DNA from 3 places in the Pleionea sp. WD8-19 genome. Region 2 is predicted to be linked to each of the others. Evidence: predicted binding sites of a transcription regulator. Region 2 holds the regulator's gene; each other region holds the start of a gene.
What was found. Region 2 encodes sigma-54, which starts transcription at its own class of promoters, with help from an activator protein. Its sites were predicted from a motif close to TGGCACNNNNNTTGCTNT; they were not measured.
Positions count from the first base shown of each region.

Region 1: ACTUJY_RS19435 (P-II family nitrogen regulator) is a predicted target of sigma-54. The motif match lies at 1,928-1,945, and genes of this name have one in related genera.
Region 3: nirB (nitrite reductase large subunit NirB) is a predicted target of sigma-54. The motif match lies at 4,346-4,363, and genes of this name have one in related genera.

Region 1 covers NZ_JBUZOU010000024.1:21,729-28,754, forward strand. The annotation lists gene ACTUJY_RS19425 (AraC family transcriptional regulator) at 1-185, shown strand, start outside; gene ACTUJY_RS19430 (ammonium transporter) at 282-1,529, opposite strand; gene ACTUJY_RS19435 (P-II family nitrogen regulator) at 1,544-1,882, opposite strand; gene ACTUJY_RS19440 (NAD-dependent epimerase/dehydratase family protein) at 2,188-3,021, shown strand; gene ACTUJY_RS19445 (protein-L-isoaspartate(D-aspartate) O-methyltransferase) at 3,098-3,868, shown strand; gene ACTUJY_RS19450 (spermidine synthase family protein) at 3,855-6,269, shown strand; gene ACTUJY_RS19455 (hypothetical protein) at 6,335-7,026, opposite strand, start outside.
Region 2 covers NZ_JBUZOU010000012.1:15,224-22,249, forward strand. The annotation lists gene ACTUJY_RS14085 (KpsF/GutQ family sugar-phosphate isomerase) at 1-109, shown strand, start outside; gene kdsC (3-deoxy-manno-octulosonate-8-phosphatase KdsC) at 109-654, shown strand; gene lptC (LPS export ABC transporter periplasmic protein LptC) at 651-1,196, shown strand; gene ACTUJY_RS14100 (LptA/OstA family protein) at 1,234-1,932, shown strand; gene lptB (LPS export ABC transporter ATP-binding protein) at 1,929-2,654, shown strand; gene ACTUJY_RS14110 (RNA polymerase factor sigma-54) at 2,950-4,434, shown strand; gene hpf (ribosome hibernation promoting factor) at 4,579-4,866, shown strand; gene ptsN (PTS IIA-like nitrogen regulatory protein PtsN) at 4,872-5,345, shown strand; gene rapZ (RNase adapter RapZ) at 5,357-6,217, shown strand; gene ACTUJY_RS14130 (PTS sugar transporter subunit IIA) at 6,210-6,614, shown strand; gene ACTUJY_RS14135 (HPr family phosphocarrier protein) at 6,608-6,877, shown strand.
Region 3 covers NZ_JBUZOU010000016.1:29,417-36,442, forward strand. The annotation lists gene ACTUJY_RS16520 (Na/Pi cotransporter family protein) at 1-579, opposite strand, end outside; gene ACTUJY_RS16525 (protein kinase domain-containing protein) at 748-2,478, opposite strand; gene ACTUJY_RS16530 (NarK family nitrate/nitrite MFS transporter) at 2,500-3,969, opposite strand; gene nirB (nitrite reductase large subunit NirB) at 4,401-6,992, shown strand; gene nirD (nitrite reductase small subunit NirD) at 7,003-7,026, shown strand, end outside.

The sequences.
Region 1 (7,026 bases), on a different contig from region 2:
TTCGCCAAGTGTTGGAACAAGCAAAGCAAGCGCTGGCTGAAGAGTTACTGTCAGACAACCAATTACCTTTGACCTCCGTTGCAGGACTGTTGGGTTTCTCAGAACAAAGTTCATTTACACGTGCGTTTAAACGCTGGACGGGAATGACACCCAAGACATTTCAGAAAAGGCACACGAATCATTAACATTGTCTTCAGAAATACATTGAGTGAGTTTCGATGTCAGGGACGCAATTGACAGAAGCCTGTACCAAACGGCTGCGAAACTCACCCAAGTATTCTTTAATTATTTCCATTCGAAGAGTTTACAGTCGCAAACTCAGGATAAGCCTCCAAACCACAGTCGACTTTGTCCAATCCCACATACTCTTCTTCATCCGAGACTCGAATGCCAAGAGTTTTCTTCAGTAAAAACCACACACCAAAGGACGTCACAAAGACCCAAGCGAATATACTGAATAAACCAACAATTTGTGGTAGAAACGAAACGCTGGTGTTAGTCAAGGGAACAACTAACACACCAAAAATGCCCACCGTACCATGCACAGAAATAGCCCCTACTGGGTCATCCAGTTGAAACTTATCCAATAACACTACGGATAAAGAGGCCAGTATTCCACCAGCGGCACCAATCAACGTAGCGCTTAACGGGTTGGGTGTTAACGGCTCTGCGGTAATCGCTACCAAGCCGGCCAATGCACCGTTTAAAATTAATGTTAAGTCAGCCTTTTTATAAACCAGTTTGGTGTAAACAAATACTGCAATCACGCCACCGGTAGCTGCAGCGTTGGTGTTCACAAATATTTTCGCAACGGCGTTGGCGTTTTCAACATCGGACAACATGAGCTGCGAACCGCCGTTAAAACCAAACCATCCCAACCAAAGAATGAATGTCCCTAATGTTGCCATCGGTAAGTTGGCACCGGGAATACCTTTCGCGTTGCCCTGCCCATCGTATTTACCTTTTCTTGGGCCGAGCAATATGACACCAGCAAGCGCTGCGGAAGCACCGGCCATATGCACAATACCGGAGCCGGCGAAATCGTTAAAGCCAAAACTATCCAGCCAGCCGGAACCCCATTTCCAATAACCTTCCACTGGATAAATAAAACCCGTAAGCACAACGGCAAAAATTAAAAACGAAGTGAGTTTCATTCGTTCAGCTACCGCACCGGAAACAATCGACATAGCGGTTGCGACAAACACCACTTGAAAGAAAAAATCGGAATACAGTGAATGATCCGCATTTCCTGCTTGCACTGATTCAACACTGTGTTCGGAGCCAATCAAAAAGTTAAAACTGGGTAACCAGCCACCTTCTGTACTGCCATACATTATGGCGTATCCAAACAATAAATACATGGTACAAGCCACTGCAAACAGAGCGACGTTTTTCGCCAATATTTCTGTGGTATTTTTTGCACGTACTAATCCGGCTTCTAACATAGCAAATCCGGCAGCCATCCACATCACCAGAGCACCGGAAACTAAAAAGTAAAACGTATCCAAGGCGTATTTTATTTCATTCATTTTTTTCCCCTAATTTAAATCGCTTCTTCGCCGATTTCACCGGTTCTTATTCGAACAACATTTTCTAAAGAGTAAACAAAGACTTTACCGTCACCAATTTTACCGGTTCGAGAATGCTCAATTATCGCCTCTACTATTTCATCAACCTTTTCATTCGGCACAGCCACTTCCACTTTCACTTTCGGCAAAAAGTCCACGGTATACTCAGCTCCGCGATATAATTCCGTATGGCCGCGTTGGCGTCCAAAACCTTTTACCTCACTAACGGTTAATCCGGTAATGCCTGAATCGTTTAGCGCAATGCGAACATCATCGAGCTTGAATGGCTTGATGATCGCCGTCACCAGTTTCATATAGGTCCCCTTTTAAATGTTTGGATATTTGTAATGACAGGCTTTATTGCAGGCAATATGCCAATAGTAGAAATGCGGAAAGTAGCCGGGTGTTATGCACAAAATCTGGGATACAGCACCGAATGCGTGCAGCAATGATTGTTTGGCTATGGTGAAAGCATCATTTTAGTGCACAGGTTATACTCTGAAGATAAACCCTAATTCTGGATAATTCCTCCGCTGGTTGATAAGTGGTTAAATTCACTTGTCCTGAGTTAAGCTTTACTATGGCATAATTGAAATCTTTACCCTTCACATGGCTCTTGATGGCACAGATACTTCTCGCCGGTTTTGGCAAACTGGCAAAACAACTCGCACCGAAACTCATTGCAGAGGGTCACCAATTAACTGCGCTCAATCGGAGTGGTTGTTCATATGGTATGGAAGGAATACACATTTTGGCTTGCGACTTAAGGAGTACCACACAAACCGCGCAATTACCCACCTCGGTGGATTATGTGTTAGTGACCTTAACGCCCGACAACTTTAGCGACGAAGATTATCAATACACTTATCAGCAAAGCGTAGACAATCTTCTGCAGCACTTTTCAGCTTGCAGTCCGAGAACGGAATTTCTTTTCGTGTCGTCTACCCGAGTTTATGGTCAGTCACACGGAGAATGGATCGATGAGACCACAGAAACCTATCCTGCCGATAACAAAGGAAATATATTGTTGGCGACTGAGCGGTCGATTCACCGTCATCACCCAAATAATCTGGTGATCCGTTTTTCGGGAATTTACGGACGCGATCGACGCCAGTTTCTAAGTCGGATCCGCAATGGCATCGAAGTTCAATCCTCACCTCCCTATTTCACCAACCGAATTCATCAGGATGATTGTGTAGAAATACTGCACTTTTTAACTCAACAAAAAATGCTAGGAAAGCAGCTCGACAATATTTACCTCGGCAGCGATGATGATCCCGCACCTATTGATGTTGTTGCCAGCTGGCTTGCCCAAAAATACCGATACCCATTACCAAAACGCGTCACGTCGCCTGGTGATTCCCAAAATAAGCGTTGTCGAAATGACCGCATTAAAGCATTGGGCTATCGTTTTCACTATCCAAGTTATAAAGATGGTTATAGCGACGAATAGGAAAGCTGGTCTGGCAACAAACGCGTTGAGATCCACTACACTTTAAGGAAGGGTGTTCACCACTAAGGATTGGAAAATGCAAACCTATGCATTGTTCGGGTTCGTTTTTATACTGGCCAATTTTCTACTCCCAACAGCGTCGGGCGAAAACCCCGTTTCAATCCAAAAGCACAATTACCCTCAATTGCAGCATCGCCAGCACGAGCGAAGCGAGATGGTTATGACCCTGCAAAAATACCAGGGGGCCAGTGTAACTTTATCGGATCAACGAGTACTTGCTGCTATGAGGCATGTCCCACGACACCAATTTATACCTAACTCGGCGCAAAGATACGCCTATCACGATTCGCCCGTAGAAATCGGTTATGGCCAAACCATCTCTCAGCCTTATATCGTCGCGTTAATGACCCAACTGGCCGAAGTAGAAGCCGATACGAAAGTGCTAGAAATCGGGACCGGCTCAGGTTATCAGGCAGCCATTCTGTTTGAGTTAACACCGCAGGTCTATACGATGGAAATCATCAGTCCACTAGCGAAACGCGTGCAAAAAAACTTTCAACGATTAGGACTGACAAAAATTCATACGCGCGAAGGCGATGGCTATTTTGGTTGGGCCACTCATGCGCCTTTTGATCGAATTGTGGTGACGGCAGCGGCTCGACATATTCCACCACCACTCGTGCAACAATTAAAGCCTGGCGGCCGAATGGTGATTCCGGTCGGGCCTAAGTGGGGAACACAAACCCTGATGTTGGTGCTAAAAGATTTCGACGGAAAAGTGCGTACTCGTTCTTTGTTGCCGGTTCGTTTTGTGCCGCTTACCGGTGCAGGGTATGAAAGCAACTGAGCAAAGGATCCGTTATTCCCACTTAATTGCACTGGCATTGATTACTGCATCGCTATTGGGCTTTGAGGTTTTACTTACCCGTTTAATCGCTATTCAACATTGGCATCACCTGACCGCGGTTGTTATCGCAATAGCCTTGCTTGGGCTTGGTTGTGCTGCGAGTTTTGCTTCAGCCTTCAGTGTATTTGTTGAACGACATTTTAATGCTTTAATGTCTTACGCTGCCTTATTCACTGCGCTGAGTATGCCGATCAGCCTTTGGCTATCACAAAAGGTTCCGCTGAATATGCTTGCATTGCCCTGGTACGGGCACCAAATATTTTATCTGCTGCTGTACGCATTGTGTTTTTTAATGCCTTTTTTTTTCGGCGCTACCTTTATCACCTTAACCTTTATGCGATGGTCAGCCGAAATTGGACGCTGCTATGCCGCTGATTTAACAGGCAGTGCTTTGGGCGTATTCATTGTGCTGTTCATTCTGGATACGGAAATACCCTTTAACTCACATTTACTTTTTGCTTTTCTCTTTTGTTCACTGTTACCTTTATGCTCGCAGGTTTTAGTCGGTCACTTTCGATCGCTTCGGTTTTTAGTTACTGCCAGTTGTGCATTCGTCATCCTATTTTTTATTCACTCATCATTAATCATTTCTCCATCGCCGTCAAAATCCTTATCGATGCAACTGAATGAACGCAGTGCCGAATTGCTTATGCAACGCGACTCTTCGCATGCACGACTCAGCCTGGTTAAAAGCAGCGGACAGCACATTGCGCACGGGTTGAGTATCAGCAGTCATGCATTAGCTCCCGAACAATGGTTATTGTTTCGCGACGGTGACCAGGAGTCGCCTTTATTAATCGACGGTGAACACAAAACAAACGAGCCGGTGTTTCAGCAATCGATTGATCATGCGGCATTTATTGGCAGCTCCGAACAACCAGCCGTTTTACTTTTGCCCGGTGATCACAGTTGGAATGCCTGGAACGCTTATTGGCATGGCGCTCGACAAATAACATTGATTGAGCCGGATCCATTCTTTGCCCAACTGCTCACTGAGCATCACTCATTGAATAAAAGTTTTTTGCCTGAGCAAGCCAGAGTACAAAGCACTCATCCGCGTCGATTTTTACAACTCACTGATCAGCAGTTTGATCTCATTGTTACCGACTTGCAGAACAGTCCAATTGGTTCTTCTGCTAACCGCGTGCAATTGCTTTTAACTCACGAAGCACTAGGCCAGATGTTTCAGCACTTGAGTGCGAACGGAGTGTTGGTGATACGCGGTGAAGTCATGACATTACCTCGCGACTCGTTGCGGTTGTTGAACACTTTGATTCAAGTGCTTCGAAAACTGGACCTGGATCCCGAACAGCACCTGGTAATTCTGCGTGACTGGCAGAATCTTTTGGTACTGGTAAAGCGCAGCCCCTGGAAAAAGGAAACGCTGCACCAATTAACGAAATGGTGTAACGAATGGCAGTTTGATCGCGTTGTCATGCCAGAGCTCACTTTCGAGGAAGCAAATCAATACCATCACAAACCGGATGCCATCTACTTCACAACAATGCAACAACTGCTATCGACCAGCGCCGAGAAATTTATTTTGCAATATCCATTTTCGATAACGACAACGTCAGATGACCGACCTTATTTCTATCATTTTTTTCGTTGGCAATATTGGCAACAACTGAAAGAACGCTTGGGTAAACCCTGGTTGCTCTATGTGGGCTGGGGTTACTTGTTAAACTGGGTTGCCTTGATCACACTGTCTGTCACAGCACTGGTATTCATTTTTGCACCATTAAAAGCAAAACAATTACAGCAACAACTAACGCGAATTCGTTACTCAATCATCGGCTATTTTGCGGCAATCGGGTTTGGCTTTATGTGGGTGGAAATTGCGTTAATCGACAAAATCCGATTACTTACCGACTCAGTAACGCAATCATTCGCGCTAGTATTACTCGCTGTGTTACTGGGCGCCGGTGTTGGTAGTATCTGGTTGGGATCCGGCAAAGCCAATCGGAAAAAAGTGTGTCTTGCCGTAGGTTTTGTAGCGGTATTACTGCTGCTTTATCGGCAACTTTTCACACAATTGTTTTATTGGTCACTCAACTGGTCGAGCGAATTGCGTCATTTTCTTTTAGCACTATTGTTGTTTGTATTGGCAATACCAATGGGTGTGTTTTTGCCACAAGGGCTCAGTGCCGTTCGCAAACTGGGCAGCGGAAGCGTTGCCTGGGCCTGGGCAGTCAATGGATTCTGTTCCGTGCTCGGTGCACTAACTGCAGCGCTTATTGCTATAGAAACCGGACTCAACGCATTAATGATTGGTGGTTTGTTAATGTATGGAATAGCGGTAATATTTTTCTTTTTCTTAACACGTAAAGTTTACTCCTGAATACTCAGGCTGGAAAACCTTTTAATTTTTCAGGAGTAAATTATCGACTCTATCGGCTAGTCAAATTAACGACATTCGGTCAAATTAAACTGAAAAGTCGCCGTACTTACCCGATTACCAATAGTGGATTCTTTATCAAATATAATACCCTTCTCTGTCACCACCAATTGGTTGTTAGCAAACAAAGGAGCGCGCCCGACTAATAACGAAGAAGCGCCTTGAAAACTGGCAAAACCGGTTTTGTATTTAATATCACCGTGTTTATCAATATACAACAACTGCCCGTTGATATAATCGCTTGCTAACACACCACCGCAATAAGGCGTAATGTCATCGTATATGGTGACACGGTCAATCAACGAGTGGGCCATTAACGCATCTTCAGCTACAGAAAGATCAATCGACTTAATCGAACCACCGTCACTGAACCATAACCTATTATCGAGAAACTTAACGCCATTGGGATGATACACATTTTGATTTGCAGCCAACCAGTTTTCTTCTATATTGAGCATTTCTTTTCCGGCAACCTGGATGCGTAAAATAGAGCCTGCGCCTAGATAAGCCGTATCCGCTAAATAAAGCGTCGAAACACCATCACTGGTTAATCCGTTTGGCACCTGTAAATGGCTGATATCCGCAATCGCCGAAAGCGTTTTACGGCTGTCGTTTAAATCCAGCGCGAACAAATATTTTTCTGCGTTAATCAGCTTTACTTCGCTACACACCGAGTATAGCGTTTGACCAATTTGTGTGA
Region 2 (7,026 bases):
GCAAATAATGGAAGACAAAGCGATAAACGCGCTGATCGTTACCGATAAGAACCGCCGGGTAATCGGCGCACTGAATATGCACGATTTATTAAAAGCAGGAGTCGTTTAATGGAGCTGCCCAATCTTTCCGAATCGTTACTGGCAAAAGCAAGAAACATATCACTCTTAATCATGGATGTTGATGGGGTGTTGAGCGATGGCAAAGTCTATTACAGTAGTCAAGGCGACGAAATTAAAAACTTTAATATTAAAGACGGCCTAGGCATTAAACTGTTGCACCAAGCCGGAATTAAAACCGCGATAATTACCGGCCGACAATCGAAAATTGTTGAACGTCGAGCTGAAGAATTAGGTATCAGCCATCTGTTTCAGGGCAACAGCGATAAAAATGCCGCCTTTCAAACGATATTGCAACGAGAACAGTTAACCGGAGAACAAGTGGCTCATGTAGGCGACGATTTACCGGACTTACCCTTAATGCAACAAAGCGGTTTAGGTATTGCCGTTAATGATGCCAACTGGTTTTTGCAACAACACGCCGACTGGATCACTCCCAACAAAGGTGGCGAAGGTGCCGTACGTAATATTGCCGAATTGCTATTAACCAGTCGCGACCAACTGTTGTCTACTTATCAGCATTACCTCAAGTCATGAGTTTAAAGCGGGCGCTACCTTACTTATTCATTTTGATTGCCGTGTTGCTGTTGTCCAGCCAATTGTTGGACGAAAAAACACAACCGCAACAAGAAACTATGCTCGCCGATGAACTTACACAATACCGCATGCTGAATGTTAAAGTGCGGCACTTCAACGACAAAGGGCAATTACGTCAAACCATCGACGCAAAAGAAGTGGAGGTTCAATCGGATCAAGTCACGATTACAAAACCGACAATTTTAGCAAGTGCTGCAAACCAACAATGGCTTCTGAACGCCGATATGGCCATTGCCAGTAACGATTTTCAACAATTACAGCTTACGCAGCAGGTAAAGCTTGAACAATTAAACACGATGCCGCCACTAACCTTAAATACCGAGCAACTGCTCTACCAAGCGGAGCAACAAAAAATTGAATCGGAACATGCGGTTGTGATTGAAGATGGTGCTTTACGGCTATCGGGTGAAGGATTTATTGTCGATTTACAAAATCAGGAATACCAGATTTTACGTCAGGTCAGTGGAACTAAAACGCAATGAGCACCAAGTAAAAATGAGTACCTTAATGAATCGTAAAATGCGATCAGTACTAGTTACGCTTCTGTTTTCACCGTTATGCTTTGCTCAACCCTCTGCGCCATCGCAATCTCTTTGCGCAGTAGAACAACTGAATGCAGCAAGCTCAAAAGGCAATCGAAAACTGGGCATTATTGAGTATCGAGGTGATGTTCGTCTGTGCAACCCGGAACTCTTATTGCGCGCAGACTATCTCGCTGTTCAGCAATCTGAAACAGTCAGCGTTTATCAAGCCGAAGGCAAACCATTAAGCATTTTGCAGCTCAGCCCACAATTTGAGTTTCGTGCCCTTGCCTATCACACCAAGTTTTTAGCTTCGCGAAACCAACTGTCTTTACACACTAAGGTCCAATTGAAACTGTCCAAAGCCGATGGTAGCCACCTGTCGATCAACGCCCAACAATTGGTATACGACTACCAGAGCAAAACACAGTTAACCCCGGAAAACTTTGTTGCAACGGGCAATCCTGTCCTGTTTATTTTTACCGATCGAGATAACAATCAGGTCGAAGCGCGTGCGAACAAAGTGAATTACTCCTACCAATCGGGTATCTCCGTTTTGGAAGGCGATATTGAGTTTAAGCAACAAGGCGATGTGATACGAGCAGCCAAACTGATTTTTAATACCCAGAAAAATGAGTGGGAAGTGCCGGCCATCGAAAATCAACGCATCAATGTGATAAAAGACCAGAATCCATGAGTGCTTTAATTGCCCAAAACCTGGCCAAAGCCTACAAAGGCCGCAAAGTGGTTAAAAGTGTTTCGCTGCAGGTTAACCCCGGTCAAATTGTCGGCTTGTTGGGTCCTAATGGTGCCGGTAAAACCACCTCCTTTTACATGATCGTTGGCTTGGTCCCTCAAGACAGTGGGCAAGTACTGATAGGTGAAAAAGACATCTCCGAAAAGGCCATGCACCAACGGGCACAAATGGGTATCGGTTACCTACCACAAGAAGCCTCTATTTTTCGTAAGTTGTCGGTTGCCGATAATATTTTGGCGGTACTGGAATTGAGAAAAGATCTCGACGAGTCGCAACAGCAACAGCAACTGGAAAAACTGCTCGGCGAGTTTCAAATTGAACACATTCGAAACAATCTCGGCATGAGCTTGTCGGGAGGTGAACGCCGACGCGTGGAGATTGCTCGAGCACTTGCCAATGACCCACAATTTATTTTGCTCGATGAACCCTTTGCCGGTGTCGATCCCATCTCCGTTAACGAGATCAAACAGATCATTCAACAGCTGAAACAACGAGGGCTCGGCGTGTTGATCACCGATCATAATGTGCGGGAAACCTTGTCGGTATGCGAACACGCCTACATAGTCAACGCTGGTGAACTGATCGCAGAAGGGAGTGCCGAAACGGTACTGAACAACCGTGTGGTTAAAGAAGTCTACCTGGGTGAAGAATTTAATCTATAAAAAGTTGATGTTGTGATGAGCATTTTTATTCCAAATTTAACGACTTCACTCGAAAGCTATATAAACAAATTTCTACTAGGCGCAAGCCATTGAAAACGCTAAAATAACCCCAATTGAGTTTACAAGGTTCGCTAGCTTTTCTAGAAAAACGCTTCCCGAAACCCAGTAACTTGCTATTATTAAATGGTGGGTACCACAATTCAGTCCACGGCTTTTCAAAAACTAACTCTCCTGCTTCAGGTAAATAGATGAAAGGCAACGATAAGATTCAACCTAACGGCTATAACCAAATTAAATGAAGCCATCGTTACAATTAAAAATTGGTCAGAGTCTGACCATGACGCCTCAACTGCAACAAGCCATTCGACTGTTGCAGCTCTCCAGTCTTGATTTGCAAAATGAAATTCAAGAAGCGTTGGAGTCTAATCCGATGCTGGATGGCGCCGATGATATTAGCAATGACGAGCTGATCGACGGTAAAGACTCAAAAACCAACGGCAAGCAAGAGCCCAAAACCGAAGACAGTGAACTGGATACGTCTGACGCGTTACAGAATGACTCGATTGAGAAAGATCTGGTCGTCGACACGCAATGGGAAGACTGGCAATACACTCCACCAACCTCTCTGTCTCGCTCCGACGATGAAAAAGAGTTTGAATTTCAAGGTGAAACCACTGAGTCGTTGCAAGATCATTTGCAATGGCAATTAACCTTAACACCCCTTTCCGAAAAAGATAAAGCTATCGCTACGGTCATTATTGATGCAATCGACGACGAAGGATACTTGCGAACGCCACTCGACGATCTGTTGCAACTGATTAACCAGGATGAACTGGAAAATTTTGAAGAACAAGTAGAACTCGATGAACTGGAAGCGGTGTTGCGGTTGATTCAATCCTTTGATCCGATTGGTATTGCAGCGCGTGATCTAAAAGAATGCTTACAAATTCAATTGAGACAATTTAACGAGCACACGCCGTTTTGGCTGGAAGCCAAAGAGTTAATCGAACAACACTTTGACGCCCTCGCCTCGAAAAACTACAAACAAATTTTACGATTAACCAAATGGCCAGAAGATTTCTTAAAAGAAGTCATGGCTTTTGTCCAACGACTCAACCCTCGTCCTGGTAGCGCCATAACCAGTGGTCAACCCGAATACGTTGTCCCGGATGTTTTCGTTAGCAAACAAAACGGTCGCTGGAAGGTCGAGCTGAACCCCGATTGCGCTCCCAAATTGCGCATTAACAGTAACTATGCCTCATTAATTCGGCGTGCCGACTCAAGCGCCGACAACACCTTTTTGAAAAACAACCTGCAAGAAGCCAAATGGTTTATTAAAAGCCTGCAAAGTCGCAACGATACTTTGCTCAAAGTGGCCAGCAGCATTGTTGAAAAGCAGATTGGCTTTTTTGAGTACGGCGAAGAAGCCATGAAGCCATTAATTCTGTCCGATATAGCACAAGAAGTGGACATGCACGAGTCGACGGTTTCACGTGTGACGACGCAAAAGTACATGCACACACCACGCGGTGTGTTTGAATTAAAATATTTTTTCTCCAGCCACGTCAGTACCGTAACGGGTGGCGAGTGCTCGTCGACTGCAATACGAGCCTTGATAAAGAAACTGATAGCGGCAGAAAACAGTGCCAAACCACTCAGTGATAATAAAATTGCTGCTTTATTGAAAGATCAGGGGATTAACGTTGCGCGCCGAACCATCGCCAAATACCGCGAAGCCATGAATATTCCCCCTTCCAATGAACGTAAATCGCTTATTTAAGTCAAAAAGAATGACGTAAATACGCGTTTAAACAAACGATGAGAACCTACGGAAGCAAACCTTTTCATTTTAAGTTTGTTTCTTTGTGTCAAAGCTGAAGCATTACTTCAGTATGTGTTACCTACAAACAGAAGGAAGTCGACTATGCAAATTAACTTAACTGGCCACCACGTCGATATCACCGAGTCATTGCGTAATTTTGTGCATGAAAAATTCGAAAAGCTGGAACGTCACTTCGATCATATTAATAACGTGCACGTTGTGTTGAGTGTGGAAAAACTCCGACAAATTGCTGAAGCAAAATTAAATGTTAACGGCGGAGAGTTATTTGCCAACTCCGAAGATGAAGACATGTACGCAGCTATCGACTCCTTGATCGACAAGTTGGATCGCCAGGTGATTAAGCACAAGGAAAAACTCATTCGTCATTAATTGTTATGGATTTTATCAGTTGTCTTAAGCCCGAGCGCACCCTGGTAGGTGCCTCGGCCTCTAGTAAAAAAAGAGCATTCGAAATACTCAGTCAGTTACTTTCCAATTCTTGCGACACGCTATCCGAGCAAGATGTGTTGGACAGCCTGTTTGCACGTGAACGTTTAGGCTGCACGGCCTTAGGTCAGGGAATTGCAATTCCTCACGGTCGTTGTAATCATTGTGATCAAATCATTTGCGCGGTGATCATGTTGGACAAAGGTGTAGATTATGAAGCGCCAGACAAACAACCCGTGGATATTATGTTCGCCTTGCTCGTACCGGAAAAAGCTCATGACGATCACATTGAGTGTCTGGCAAATATCGCTAAATTATTAAAACAGGAAGGCTTCTGCCGTCAATTAAGAAACGCATATAATAACCAAGCACTCTATGATATAGTCGAAACTGCGGTACAAAAACAAACCAATAATCATTAGTTAAATTAAATATGAAGCGCGTCATACTCAGTGGTCGCTCCGGCTCAGGAAAAACAGTAGCGCTCAGGGCTCTGGAAGATCAGGGATTCTATTGTGTCGACAATATTCCATTGTCGCTGATACCGCAATTGGTCGATACCTTCGAGATAAAACATCAAGATCTGGCTTTAGGTGTTGATGCGCGCAGCTTTCCATCCGACCTTCATAAGTTTTCTGAAATTCTCGACAGCATCAGCCAAAAAGGCGAACATTTTCAGGTATTTTATATTGATGCTGATGATGCCACGCTGCTGAAGCGATTCAGCGAAACTCGGCGGCGTCACCCATTAACGCAAAGTGGCTATTCTTTAAAAGAGGCGATCGCCAAAGAACGCGAGTTACTCGAGCCCATTGCTCTAGCTGCCGATCTTCTGGTTGACACTACGTCGATGACGCCGTACGCGTTGCGCGATTATATTAAAGAAAGGGTGTTGGTTCCGCACGAATCGAACATGGATATTTTGTTCCAATCGTTTGGCTTTAAAAATGGAATTCCAACGGACGCTGACTATGTTTTTGATGTTCGTTGCTTGCCTAATCCTTACTGGGATCCCAAGTTACGAGAATACAACGGCACACAAAAGCCCATCATCAACTTTCTAGAAACTCAGCCGCAAGTCATGGAGTTTTTCTGGCAATTGAAGGTATTTTTACACACTTGGCTGCCCCGCTTTGAGCAAGACAATCGAAGCTATATGACCATAGCGATTGGTTGCACTGGTGGACACCATCGAAGTGTTTATATGGCCGAAAAGCTGGCGGCGTATTTTCGTGAAGAGCGCCCCAACGTTAAAGTCGTGCACCGCGATCTGCCAAAGGAACCTCATGAGTAGCGTCAGTGTTTTAATTCTGTCACGATCCATGGCTGGCAAAGAAATGCTGAGTGTCGTGAAAAAGCGACTCGACTCGTTACCACTCGACTGTCATAGCTTAACCTTTAACCCCGAAGCCAGTGTTACCATTGTATATCCGCATATTGCCCATCGAATACAAAGTATTGATAATGGCGCTGGTGTTTTGGTGCTGGCCGATTCCGACAGTACCCATAGCGAGTTGCTGCAAAAATTAGCCAATGATTTACCGGTCATTTGCGTTACGGGTTTTAATGATGCAATGCTCGAAGCCATTTCTCAATGTGAATCCCTCGACTTGCAACAAGCGGCACAACGTTTACAGTCGACAGCGCAGCAATCGATCCATCTGTATGTAAAGCAAGGTCCAGAATGCTGAAACGCAATTGTACCATCGTCAACAGCAAAGGGATGCACGCACGCGCTGCCGCTGAAGTCGTTAAACTGGTCGAGCAATTTCAATCAGAAATTACCATTGAGCTCCAGGGCAATCAGGTACCCGCGGATAGCCTCATTCACCTCCTCACCCTCGCCGCGAATTGCGGTAAAACGGTCGAAATTACGGCACATGGCACGGATGAGAAACAGGCCATCGATGCATTGGAGCAGCTCATCAGTCGCGGCTTTTATGAATCTTGCTGACGCCAACTCGAGAAAGTCATCCACGTTTCAAAACCGCGTAACGGAATTATTCTTCATTAAGTCAATGAACGGTTCTTTAGCGTAGATAACACTTTAATGCGGCTTTAAAATAAAGCCCTATTCCGCTTCAACCACATTCTTAAATTTTC
Region 3 (7,026 bases), on a different contig from region 2:
AGCACTCGATGACTGACTGATTAAAGTAAGCATTAATCCGATGATCAATGCCCACAAGGTAACAAAGCTTCCACCGGCCAGCAATGCGCCTGGCTCGATCACTTGAGCGTAATCAATAAAAGTCCCTTTTAAGGCATCGATCCCCATAAACAGTAGACCAAATCCGGCAATAGCCATACCCAGCGCTTGCCCTCGCTCTTTGGGATAGAACATACGCATCATGGCACCGATGCCCAATAAAGGAAGAACAAACGTATCGATTTTAAAGCTAAAGCCAAATAAAGTGACTATCCAAGCTGTGAATGTGGATCCTATGTTGCTTCCGAACACAACCCACAAGGCACGTTGAAAATTTAACAGTCCTGCGTTTACAAACCCCAAAGTTGCGATGGTGACAGCACTCGATGATTGCACTAATGAAGTGATAAAAATGCCTGCGAATAACCCCCGAATTTTTCCAGAAGTCCAATGACCTAAGAGTTTTTGTAAGGCGCGGCCTCCTGCCATTTTTAATCCCTCAGTCATCATCCACATACCGAGTAGAAACAGCCCTAGAGATCCCAGCAATTGAAATAACATTGATACGGTTTTATTGTCGCTTAGAAGTTAAATAGAACGATAACCTGCTTTATCAAAGCCAATTGTTACTAAACCACTTGTTTACCTATTTTAGGGAAACCGAACAGAGTCTATAAATTAAATATAGCTGCTTAAACAGAAAGTGAAGGGTTTATGCCGCAGAAAAGACTATGTTTGTAGGACTACCAGCAATAGTAAGAAGATGAGAAAAAATTGAATGCCGCAAATCCAGCTCAGCGTATCTCTCTTTAAGTAAGGCAAAAAGGTGCGGTTGGGTTGTTCGACAGGATGTTGTAATGCATGAATAAACTCACTTGCTTCCTGATAGCGCTCCTTTGCATCTAAGGCTAAGCCCTTCGCGATTACACGGTCAACCCACGCTGGCACATTCGGGTTGATTTCGCAAATAGGCTGGTATTTGAGTCGATACAGCTGTGAAGACTTGCGGCAACTCTGAAGCTTTCCATGGTAAGGTTTGCGGCGAGTAAGCATTTCATAAAGAATCACAGCAATTGAGAAAAGATCGCTAGCAAAGTCAGGCTCGCCTTTTAGTATAATCTCAGGCGCTGAATATCCCAAAGTACCGAAGGCTTTATCGCGCACAAACGGCACGGAAACTTCGTGTACACCCTTTACCAGACAAGAACCAAAATCGATGATGGTAATGACGCCACAATGAGTCACCATAATATTGTCCGGCTTTAAATCTTGATGTAGAGTTTCCTTGCGATGCAATGCCTGCACCCCTTTCAACATTTGAGTCGCGAGATAAATCACCTCTTCTAACGGCAAAACGGAATGCTCAGCCATCCAGTTACCTAGCGTTTGACCATTAACTTCTTCCATTAAATAATACAGCGATTGACGAGCCTTGCCGGCATTTTTAATTTTAACAATATGCGCACTTTGCAGTCGCATGCCAATCCAGGGTTCCACTAAAAAATTTTCAATGTAGGCTGGGTCATCTATAAAATGAATGGAAGGTGCTTTTAAAATACAGTGACCATTCGCATCACTCACCCGATAGATATGACTACGCTTGCCATGGTAAATTTCGGCATCAATACGATACCCATCGATTACGTCGCCCTTTCTCATAACCGGTGGAAACGGCAACTTAGATAAATGACGGTAAAGCTCATCCGCACTAATGGAAGGCAATGTATTCAGTTTTATTAACTGACAACTCAAATTATCTTGACTTCCCCGCTGACCGCTTTTTTTTATTAATTGTTCACAACGCCAATCAAGACTGTGTTTATGTTGATTGATAATGGAAAACATTTCACTGTCAGTCAACGTATCGTGAACACCATCCGTAGTGAGTAAATAATAATCGTTGGGCTGCAATTGAAATGTGAAGTAATCCACTTTTAAATCTGGCTCTAAGCCCATTGCACGCGATAAATATTTTTTCCCTGGAGCTACCTCTCTCGCATGATCACGAGACAGCTGCAATAGCTTTTGATTACGCATCTGATAAATTCGAGAGTCACCAACATGGAAGCAATAGGCCGTTTGTGATTTGATAATTAAAATACTTAACGTGCAAAGATAACCTTTATGCTGATCGTTTAAATGCCTTCCTTGCCAGAATAGCCATCGATTCAGCGCAGTAAGTACTTTTTGCGACGAGTGCTTTACACTCCAACTTTCGGGCGTGGCGAAATAGTCCTGAATAAAATTAACCACACAGGTTTCCGCTGCTTCTTTGCCACCTGCTGCGGCGGATACACCATCTGCAATAACCGCAACCATCCCCTTTGTTGCCAAGAGACGTCCTTCAGGAACGCGTATTCCGATACTGTCTTCATTGACTGACTTTATACCCGCAAACGATAGTTGTGCCAACTCCACATCAACCGTGTATTGCAAATGTTCCAGTTGCGATAGCCCCATACTTCTTCTTATGTCCGTGTTTTAACTCACTTCTATCAATTCAACACTGCCATCCTGACGCACTTCGGCAATGTGTCCTTTGGGCTCATCCATGAACTGCACGAAAACAATTGTAACTGCCGCAAACACTGCAATGATCATAAAAAACGTTGAAGCTTCAACAAACGTCAATAGCGTTAAAAAAATCACAGCCCCCACGTTACCGTAGGCGCCGACCATGCCAGCAATTTGACCAGTCAGTCGACGTTTGATTAAAGGTACCGTAGCAAATACAGCGCCTTCTCCCGCTTGAACGAAGAAAGAACAACACATGGTCGCTACTACCGCAAGTGCCAATGGCCAGCCACTGTCAATTTGGCTCATGATCAAATAGCCAAAGGTTAAACCGACCAGTAATAACGTTAATAAACTTTTTCGACCGAATTTATCAGACAACCATCCACCACCAGGACGCGCCACTAAGTTCATAAATGCATAACCCGATGCGAGTAAACCGGCTTTTACTGGATCCAGATCGAATGTCTCCATAAAAAACAAAGGCAACATCGAAACCACGGCCAGTTCAGAACCAAACGTTACCAAGTAAGCTAAATCGAGAACCGCTACCTGCTTGAAAGCGTAACGATCAAATTCCGGTAACGGCTTGTTAAATCGTTCTTTATTCACACGAATGATCTGAAAAACTTGAAACGTGGCCATCAACACAACCAAAACGTACAAAACATAAATACCGACTTCGGGTATCAAAGCCAAATTGCCTGGCCCTAACTTCCAAATCAGCACCAATAAAGTTAGCGACATAGGTATGGTCATCATCAAGTACAAAATCAGATCGTTTCTAGTGGACACTTCGAGGCCTCCGGAACGATGCGGTTTAAAATATTCCGAACCTACGGGTGTATCTCTTACACGCCAAAAAAAGAAAAGCCCGTAACACAAGGCAATCAAACCCGTGCAGCCAATCGCGTAACGCCACCCATCTTGTCCGCCAAAAATTAAAGCAACCGTAGGCAAGGACATTGCTGCTGCAGCTGAGCCAAAGTTCCCCCAACCACCGTAGATACCCTCAGCCAATCCGATATCACGTGCAGAAAACCACTCACTGACCAAACGTATACCAATAACAAATCCGGCACCCACGAAGCCCAATAGGAAACGTGTAATGGCCAGTTGTTCAAAACTTTGCGCCAACGCAAAAGCAAAGCAAATAAAAGAAGACGTTATTAATAATGCTGAATAAATAACCCTGGGCCCCCACCGATCTACCAGCATACCCACGACCATACGTGCAGGAATAGTGAGGGCGACATTGAGTATCAATAACGCTTTGATCTGATCCGACGTTAAATTAAATGCCTCTTTAATATGTGCTAAAAGTGGCGCATGAGAAAACCACACAACAAAAGAAATAAAAAATGCAATCCAGCTAAGGTGCAATAAACGAATCCGAGCTTGCGAAAGATCCAACACGTTAAATTTTTTTATGCTCATAAAAGTGCCCCAGTTTTGTTCCTGTTAATGGGTTGGTTCAAAGCTCTGAGGCAATTGATGTGCCATGAGAAAATGGCGCAATGTTCATGGTGCAAGGAATGCCCTTGGTAGCCGAGAAAGCGCGAAACCGTTCCTGGGGAATAACCATCACTAAAAATAGCACGTGAGTGGTTAAGATCTTCATGAACTTCGTTCCACCATGAAAAATCAAGTACCAATTGAGTGCAACACATATCGCTTTAAAGTTCGGTTGCGCCAAAAAAGAACATCATTCAATCAAGAGCAAAATAAAATTAAGCGCTAAATTACTATTCCCTGATTTGTAATACGCATCATCTTCCAATTCTCGCACTTCGTTCCCTCATCCTTTCATGTATGGCACAGCAATTGCCTTTACTAAATTCAATACGGGATAACGTTAAAAACAAACAATGACGAAACAGAAAATAGTGGTAATCGGTCATGGCATGGTCGGCCATAAATTTGTTGAAGAGATGGTGAACGCTCCAATTATAAACGAGGTCGAGATCACCGTACTTTGCGAAGAAGCTTATCCGGCTTACGATCGGGTAGGACTTAGCCGCTATTTCGAAGGAAAAACCAAAGATCAGTTATCGCTTGTAGAGAAAGACTTTTTTCAACGTCCTAATCTGCAACTGAAGCTCAAAGAGAAAGTGCTGAACATTGATTGCAGTAAGCGAGTCGTTAGTACCGATCGAGAGAGTCAATACAATTACGACTTTTTAATTCTTGCCACAGGCTCCTTTCCGTTTGTACCACCTATCGACGGTAATAATCGTGAACATTGTCATGTGTATCGAACATTAAATGACTTGGATGCGATTAAGCAATCCGCGCAAAGATCCAATAGCGGTGTCGTGATTGGCGGTGGCCTGCTAGGACTGGAAGCAGCGAACGCCTTGAAAAACTTGCAACTGAAAACATCGGTGGTTGAGTTTGCTCCCGGTTTAATGGCGAATCAGTTAGATTCAACCGCCAGTAGCACCTTAAAATCTTTGATCGAACAGTTATCCATTCAAGTATTCACCAATAAAGCAACAACAAAAATTGTTAACGGAAAACGTGCACGATACTGTTTGCACTTTACTGATGGAGATACACTGGAAACCGATATGGTGGTATTTTCTGCAGGAATTCGACCGAATGATCGCATTGCAAAACAAGCTCGCTTACAACTCGGTGAACGCGGCGGTGTAAACATTAATGAGTACTGTCAGACTTCGGATGAGCGTATTTACGCTATCGGCGAAGTGGCGGCGTGGCAAAATAAAACGTTTGGCCTGGTAGCACCTGGCTATCGAATGGCTCGTATTGCCGCAAAACATTTATCCTATCGAGTGACGCAAAACACCTCGATTATCGATAACAACAAGGTTGAAAAATTTCAGGGCGCTGACATGAGCACCAAACTGAAATTGCTGGGCATCGATGTCGCCAGTATCGGACAGGTGCATAACCATAATGACAATGTTTCGGCTTTTATCTATCACAATGAGGATAAAGGCTTCTATAAAAAGCTTTTTCTTAATAAAAGAACAAACACCTTGGTCGGTGCAATATTAGTGGGTGATGCCAAGGAATATTCGGGATTGCACCAATTGTATTTGAATAACACAAAGTTAAATAACGACCCGGGTGCCTTGATCGCACCACAAATGGACGGTCAAAGTAACGCGATGGGTGTGGACGCGTTGCCAGAATCCGCACCTATCTGTTCTTGTAACAATGTCACCAAGTCGACAATTTGTCAGGTAATCGATAAAGGCATTATCGATTTGGCCGAACTGAAACAATCAACTAAAGCGGCAACCAGTTGTGGTGGATGTGCTCCATTACTCAAGCAGTTGCTGGACCATCAGTTGGAAAAATCGGGGATCGAAATAGACCATTCCATTTGCGAGCACTTCAATTACAGTCGACAAGAACTGTACCATTTGATCCGCGTCGAAAACATAAAATCCTTTCAACAATTGATCACCGAATATGGGCAAGGAGACGGTTGTGATATTTGCAAACCGGCTGTCGCTTCAATTCTTGCGTCCTGCTGGAACGATTTTATTTTGAACCAGCAACACGCCGGATTACAAGATACAAACGATTATTATCTTGCCAATTTACAGCGTGATGGCAGTTATTCGGTAGTGCCCAGAATTCCCGGAGGGGAAATCACGCCCGATAAACTGATCGTCATTGGCGAAGTAGCCAAAAAATACGACCTTTACACCAAAATCACCGGTGGGCAACGCATCGATTTGTTTGGTGCACGTGTTGATCAACTTCCCGATATTTGGCGAGATTTAATCGATGCTGGCTTCGAGTCCGGTCACGCCTACGGAAAATCGTTACGCACGGTAAAATCTTGCGTTGGGTCAACTTGGTGTCGTTTCGGTGTACAGGACAGCGTCGGTCAAGCGATCGACATTGAAAAACGTTATCGTGGTTTACGCTCGCCACACAAAATAAAAATGGCCGTATCGGGTTGCACACGGGAGTGCGCTGAATCACAAAGCAAAGATGTTGGTGTGATTGCTACGGAAAAAGGTTGGAACCTTTACGTTTGTGGCAATGGCGGTATGAAGCCTCGTCACGCGGATTTATTAGCGAGCGACCTGAATACAGAAACATTAATTAAAACCATCGATCGCTTTCTCATGTTTTACATTCGAACGGCTGACCGATTACAGCGAACATCGAACTGGCTGGAAAATCTGGAGGGCGGTCTCGATTATTTGAAACAAGTGATTATTGAGGACAGTTTAGGCATCGCAGAAGAACTGGAAAAGCAGATGCAACACAATATTACTAATTACCAGTGTGAATGGAAGACAACCATCGAAAACCCACAAGTCGTTAAGCGCTTTAAGCAATTCGTCAACAGTGACGACATTGACGACAGCTTGCAATACGTGCGCGAGCGCGATCAAAAAAGACCACTGTACGTCAATGAAAAACCAACGTCAGTATCATTGAAAGGCAATTCGATCCCGGTCGCGGAAGTTTAGGAGTTAAGTGATGAATTCGAATACAAAACTTAAA